One region of the Clostridium sp. SHJSY1 genome, then DNA from elsewhere that is predicted to be linked to it. Evidence: a T-box and tRNA genes for the amino acid it is inferred to sense, from the RefSeq annotation. Region 1 holds a T-box; the other holds one or more tRNA genes.
What was found. A T-box is a leader RNA that pairs with one kind of tRNA and senses whether it is charged. The one in region 1 lies ahead of thrS (threonine--tRNA ligase), so its partner is inferred to be a tRNA-Thr.
Positions count from the first base shown of each region.

Region 1 (3,431 bases):
ACTTTTACTTGAACTGGTGATAACCAAGTTGGGAATGCTCCAGCATATTTTTCAATAAGCATAGCTAAAGTTCTTTCATAGCAGCCAATAGATGATCTATGAATTATATAAGGACGTTTCTTTTCACCATCTTTATCAATATAAGACATATCAAATCTTTCAGCTAAAGCAAAGTCTATTTGAACTGTAAATAATGTATCTTCTTTACCATGAACATTTCTGCATTGTAAATCAAGTTTTGGTCCATAGAAAGCAGCTTCATCATCAGCTTCAACATAATCTATTTTTAAGTGATCTAGTATTTGTTTCATAGTATCTTGAGTGCGAGTCCATGCTTCAGGATCATTTATGTACTTTTCAGTGTTATTAGGATCCCATTTTGAGAATCTATAAGTTATATCTTCTGCAATACCTAAGGTACTCATTAGGTAATCAATTAATTCAAGAACACCTTTAAATTCATCTTCAAGTTGTTCTGGTGTAACTATAAGATGACCATCAGCAAGAGTAAATTGTCTAACTCTTATAAGTCCATGCATTTCTCCTGAATTTTCATTTCTAAATAAAGTAGAAGTTTCGCCATATCTTATAGGAAGATCTCTATAACTGTGTTGTTCTGCATTGTATATAGTGTATTGAAATGGACAAGTCATTGGCCTTAATGCAAGAATTTCTTCATCCTTTTCTTCATCACCTAATACAAACATTCCATCTTTATAATGATCCCAGTGGCCAGAAACTTTATATAAATCATTTTTAGCCATAAATGGAGTTTTTGTTAAAACATATCCTCTCTTTTCTTCTTCATCTTCAACCCATCTTTGAAGAAGTTGAATTATTTTAGCTCCCTTTGGCATCATAAGAGGAAGTCCTTGACCTATATTTTCATCAGTAGTAAATAATTTTAATTCTCTTCCTAGTTTGTTATGATCTCTTTTCTTAGCTTCTTCTAAAGCTTCAAGGTGAGCTTCTAGATCAGCATTCTTTAAGAAAGCTGTACCATAAACTCTAGAAAGCATTTTGTTCTTTTCACTTCCTTTCCAGTATGCACCAGCTGTTCTTATAAGTTTAATTGCTTTCACTGACTTAATAGATATTAAGTGAGGTCCAGCACAAAGGTCAGTAAAATCACCCATTTTGTAGAAGGAAATAGTTTCGCCTTTAGGAAGATCATTTATTAATTCAACTTTGTATGGTTCTTCTTTCATAAGCTCTAAAGCTTCATTTCTTGGAAGTGAAAATCTTTCTATTGAAGGATTTTCTTTTATTATTTTTTTCATTTCAGCTTCTAATTTTGCAACATCTTCAGCTGTGAAAGCTGTATCTCTGTCAAAATCATAGTAGAATCCATTTTGAATTGATGGACCTATAGCAAGTTTTGTTTCGGGAAATAATCTTTTAACTGCATAAGCTAAAACGTGTGAAATACTATGGCGTACAGCATTTTTACCTTCCTCTGAATCAAATGTACAAATGCTGAGTTCTACATCTTCATTTACTGTGTCACGAAGATCTACTACCTTACCATTTACAATACCACAACAAGCATTTCTAGCTAAACCTTCGCTAATTCCTTTAGCTATATCTAAAACTGAAACGCCTGCTTCAAATTCTTTTACTGAACCGTCTTTTAAAGTTACTTTAATCATTTTAAAACTCCTCTCGTATATGTATTAAAATATAATTTGTGCAAATAAAAAAACTTCAATCTCTAATATATAGAGACGAAGTTATATCCGTGGTTCCACTCTAATTACCTAAAAATAGGTCGCTTAAGGTTATCGTAACGTGATAAATACGGACTTTTTTAAAGTCACTCAGAGGTGGTTTTCAGTTAATTTCATTAAAAAATACTCACAGCTAATGTATTCTCTCTCTGATAATGAAGTGTTAACTTACTCTTCTCGTCATCATTTTTCAATATTTGTTAGTATTTATTATAATTATCTCAATTTAGGATGTCAACAGTAAATATATTTTACATAGCTTTAATTTAAATCAAATATGCTTATTGCAACAAATTTTTTTAATTATAACCATAACATTCTTTTAGAAAGGGACGATAAGTTAAAAGATAGTATTGAAAAATTTAGTATGAAAGAAATTAAAGGTATTGATTCTTATGTAAAAAAATGGTAAAATATATTTTGATGAAACCATTGTTAGCGGAAGTAGCTTAAATGGTAGAGTATCACCTTCCCAAGGTGAATGTTGCGGGTTCGAGTCCCGTCTTCCGCTCCAAAAAAAGAGTAACTTTTTATAGTAAAGTACTCTTTTTTTATAGAAAAAATCTAATCTTCAATAATCATAACTGTATCTCTTTCTATTAAAGAATTATTTAAAATAACTCTTTTACTATGTTCATTATTGTTACTAATCTTCTCTAATAACAATGAGGATGCATTAGTTCCAAGTAAAAACATATTTTGATCTATAGTAGTTAGTTTGGGTTCAACAAATTCGCTTAAATCAATATTATCATAACCTATTAAAGATAAATCATTTGGAACATTTATATCTAGTTTTTTGCAAGCATTTAAAACTCCAACAGCCATAAGATCATTACATGCAAAAACAGCCGTTGCTTTAGTTGAAGATAATAAATTTAGCATTATTTTTGTTGTATTTTCAACAGTGTTTTTACTGTTACCTTCACCTATGTTAATTATATATTCTGGTTTAAAATTATTAAGTTTTTTCATAAAATCTACATAAACTTTTTCTTTAACATCATAAGAATAACTATCTTTGCCCCTAAGAAACAATATATCTTTATGATTATTATTTAATAAATGACTTAAAGCAAGTTCAGAACCTAAAAATTCATCATTTGATACAGAAGAAATATTGGGGATTACAGAGTATCCATTTACAAATACTAGTGGAATTTTGGTTGAAATATTTTTATAAAAATTAGAATTTATATTATCAGTATTTGGATCCACTACTATTACTCCAGCTACATTTCTTGATATAAGATCATTTATGCAACGTCTTTCTTCTTTTTTGTTATTATTTGTACAACTAAGAACTAAAGAAAAGTCAGTAGATTTTAGTTCGCTATCTATCCCGTTCACAACTTCAGGGAAAAACATGTTATTAATACTAGGAACTACTATACCTATTATAGTAGATTGTTGTTTTGTAAATTCTCGTGCCTGCATATTTGGGATAAACTTAAGCTCTTTTATTGCGCTAAGAACTCTTTCTTTTGTTTCAAGTTTTACAGGATAGTTGCCATTCATAACTCTTGAAACTGTAGCAACTGAAACATTAGCTTTTCTTGCCACATCTACAATTGTAACTTTCATAATTAAAATCCACCTTATAATGTATTTATAAATTTATTAAAAGCAGTAGAATTTAGTGAAATTCTTTTTAAACTCTTATTGTTTAATTATACCACTCACCATGATTTGCAACAGCTTTAT
Region 1 covers NZ_JANDMF010000069.1:2,621-6,051, forward strand. Annotated here, with positions in the region: gene thrS (threonine--tRNA ligase) at 1-1,649, opposite strand, end outside; T-box leader at 1,718-1,920, opposite strand; tRNA gene NNC19_RS21575 (tRNA-Gly) at 2,166-2,241, shown strand; gene NNC19_RS21580 (LacI family DNA-binding transcriptional regulator) at 2,292-3,311, opposite strand.

Region 2 (3,431 bases), on a different contig from region 1:
ATAGGAAGTGAAGGAAGAGGTATTTCGAAATTAACTTTGAAAAAGTGTGACAAACTAATTAAAATACCTATGGTGGGCAAGATTAACTCTTTAAATGCATCTGTTGCTGGTGGTATAATTATGTATGAAATACTAAAGGGAAGATTGAAGTAAATTCAAAAGGGGGACTCCATGAAGATATTTTTTATAGATGGATATAATGTCTTAAATAGTTGGCCTAATCTAAAAGAAGGAAAAAATGATAGCTTTGATGGGCGAAGGTTAAAATTGATTAATATATTGCATAATTATGGATCGTATAATGACTCAAAAATTATAGTGGTATTTGATGGGCATAAGGTTGCAGGAAATATTGAAAATAAGGAAAATGTAAATAAAAATCTATCTATAATCTTTACAAAGGATGGAGAAACGGCAGATAGTTATATAGAGAGAGAGGTCCATAATTTAGGTAGAAGATATGAGGTTTATGTTGTTACTTCAGATTGGTTAGAACAACAAACTATATTTCAAAGAGGTGCTGTTAGGATTGCATCCTTAGAATTTTATAATGAAGTTATGTCTACAGAACATAGAATAAGGAAACGAACATCAAAGGATGGGATATTAAACAAAAATCATTTGCAAGACAATTTAGATGGGGATATAGTACAAAAGCTTGAAAAAATTCGTAGAAGCAAGTGAATAGTTGAAATAGTTTGACTTGAGAGATTTAGGTAGAGTATAATTTAGATTGTAATTGACATAGTTCGGAGGGGGAGCAGTGTACGATAAGAGATATTCAATGGGTAATTATTCGGAATTTGAAGAAAAATTAGATGAAGAAATTGTATTGGAAGCTAAAGATGGGAATGCTAGAGCTCAAGAATATCTTATTACAAAGTATGAGAATTTTGTTAAAGCAAAGGCTAAATCTTACTTCTTAATAGGTGCAGATAAAGAGGATATATATCAAGAAGGAATGATAGGGTTATATAAGGCTATAAGAGACTTTAAACCTGATAAACTTACATCGTTTAGGGCTTTTGCTGAGCTATGTGTGACAAGACAAATTATTACAGCTATCAAAACTGCAACTAGGCAAAAACACATACCTTTAAATACATATGTTTCACTTAACAAACCTATATATGAAGAAGAGTCTGAAAGAACCTTATTAGATGTGCTTGCTGGATTTAAAATAACTAATCCTGAAGAGTTAATAATAAGTCAAGAACAGATGGAGCATATAGAAAGTGAAATTGCCAAGGTGTTATCAGAACTAGAACTAGAAGTGCTTACGTCCTATTTAGATGGGAAGTCATATCAAGAAATTGCATGTGATTTGGATAGACATGCAAAATCTATAGATAATGCATTGCAAAGAGTTAAAAGAAAATTGGAGAAATGCTTAGATTTAAAGTAGTATTTTTTATTGACAAATAAAATGATTGATAGTAAACTTTATAATTGGTATATTGAGAAAAAATTAATATACGAGTGCTCACGTAGCTCAGTCGGTAGAGCGTCGCCTTGGTAAGGCGGAGGTCGTCGGTTCAATCCCGATCGTGAGCTCCAAAATTTAAACAAAACGCTAGGCAAAGTTTATCAACAAATAGAAGGAGGAATTTTACAATGGCAAAGGAAAAATTCGAAAGAAGTAAACCACACGTAAATATTGGAACAATTGGTCACGTAGACCACGGTAAGACAACATTAACAGCAGCTATTACAACAGTATTAGCAAAGAAAGGGTATGCTGAAGCATTTGATTATGCATCAATAGATAAAGCACCAGAAGAGAAAGAAAGAGGAATTACAATCAACACAGCACATGTTGAATATCAAACAGATAACAGACACTATGCGCACGTTGACTGTCCAGGACATGCTGACTATGTTAAGAACATGATTACAGGAGCAGCACAAATGGATGGAGCAATCCTAGTATGTTCAGCAGCAGATGGACCAATGCCTCAAACAAGAGAACATATACTACTAGCATCAAGAGTTGGTGTTGACTATATCGTAGTATTCTTAAACAAAGCAGATATGGTAGATGATCCAGAATTATTAGAATTAGTAGAAATGGAAGTTAGAGAATTATTAAGCGAATACAACTTCCCAGGAGATGATATTCCGGTAGTAACAGGATCAGCATTAAAAGCATTAGAAAACCCAACAGATGAAGAAGCAACAAAATGTATAATGGAACTAATGGATGCAGTAGATAGCTATATCCCAACTCCAGAAAGAGCAACAGATAAGCCTTTCTTAATGCCAATCGAAGATGTATTCACTATCACAGGTAGAGGAACAGTTGCGACTGGAAGAGTAGAAAGAGGAATTCTTCACGTAGGAGACGAAGTAGAAATCGTAGGATTAAGTGAAGAAAAGAAGAAGGTAGTAGTAACAGGAATAGAAATGTTCAGAAAGTTACTAGATGATGCTCAAGCAGGGGATAACATAGGAGCATTATTAAGAGGTGTACAAAGAACTGATATTGAAAGAGGTCAAGTAATCTCTAAGCCAGGATCAGTACACCCACATAGCAAGTTCGTAGGTCAAGTATACGTACTTAAAAAAGAAGAAGGTGGAAGACATACACCATTCTTTGATGGATATAGACCACAATTCTATTTCAGAACAACAGACGTAACAGGATCAATTAAGTTACCAGAAGGAATGGAAATGGTAATGCCAGGAGATCACATAGATATGAATGTTGAATTAATAACTCAAGTAGCAATGGATGAAGGATTAAGATTTGCTATAAGAGAAGGTGGAAGAACAGTAGGATCAGGTGTTGTTACTAGCATAGTGGAATAATTTACTTGATTTTTAAGGACTGGGTATTGATGCCTAGTCCTTTGAAAAGAGACAACATATTGACAGTATGTGACTTTTATGTTAATGTGGAAAAGTAACTCACAATTACGTAATTAGTTGAAGTGTTAAGAGTATTGTCTCTTAAATATATATGAATAACTGGAGGTGCAGACCCGTGAGAGTAAAGATAACTTTAGCATGCACAGAGTGTAAACAAAGAAATTATAACTCAATGAAGAATAAAAAGAACAACCCAGACAGAATGGAAATGCAGAAGTATTGTAAATTTTGTAAGAAGCACACTCTTCATAGAGAAACAAAATAATTGGCGATTGAGTAGAGACACAGACTTACTAAATTTAAGGATGTGAGAGAAATGGCTGTAAACAGTAGTGCAAAAATTGAGAGTAACGCTAAAAAAGGCGGAATATTGAAATTTTTTAGAGAAATGAAGGCAGAAGTGAAAAGAATAACTTGGCCTACTAACAAAGAAACCAAAAAAGCATTTATTGCTGTTGCTGTAGTCTCCATAATTTATATAATTATGGTTGGCGGATTCGATTATATTTTTCAAAACCTCTTTGAAGTGATTTTGAAACTTAAGTAAGGGAGGTTTAGGTGGA
Region 2 covers NZ_JANDMF010000030.1:39,640-43,070, reverse strand. Annotated here, with positions in the region: gene rlmB (23S rRNA (guanosine(2251)-2'-O)-methyltransferase RlmB) at 1-153, shown strand, start outside; gene NNC19_RS14130 (NYN domain-containing protein) at 172-684, shown strand; gene sigH (RNA polymerase sporulation sigma factor SigH) at 785-1,405, shown strand; tRNA gene NNC19_RS14120 (tRNA-Thr) at 1,482-1,557, shown strand; gene tuf (elongation factor Tu) at 1,615-2,808, shown strand; gene rpmG (50S ribosomal protein L33) at 2,984-3,133, shown strand; gene secE (preprotein translocase subunit SecE) at 3,185-3,415, shown strand.
Region 2: it has a tRNA-Thr gene. The T-box ahead of thrS (threonine--tRNA ligase) is inferred to sense a tRNA for this amino acid. The anticodon was not compared.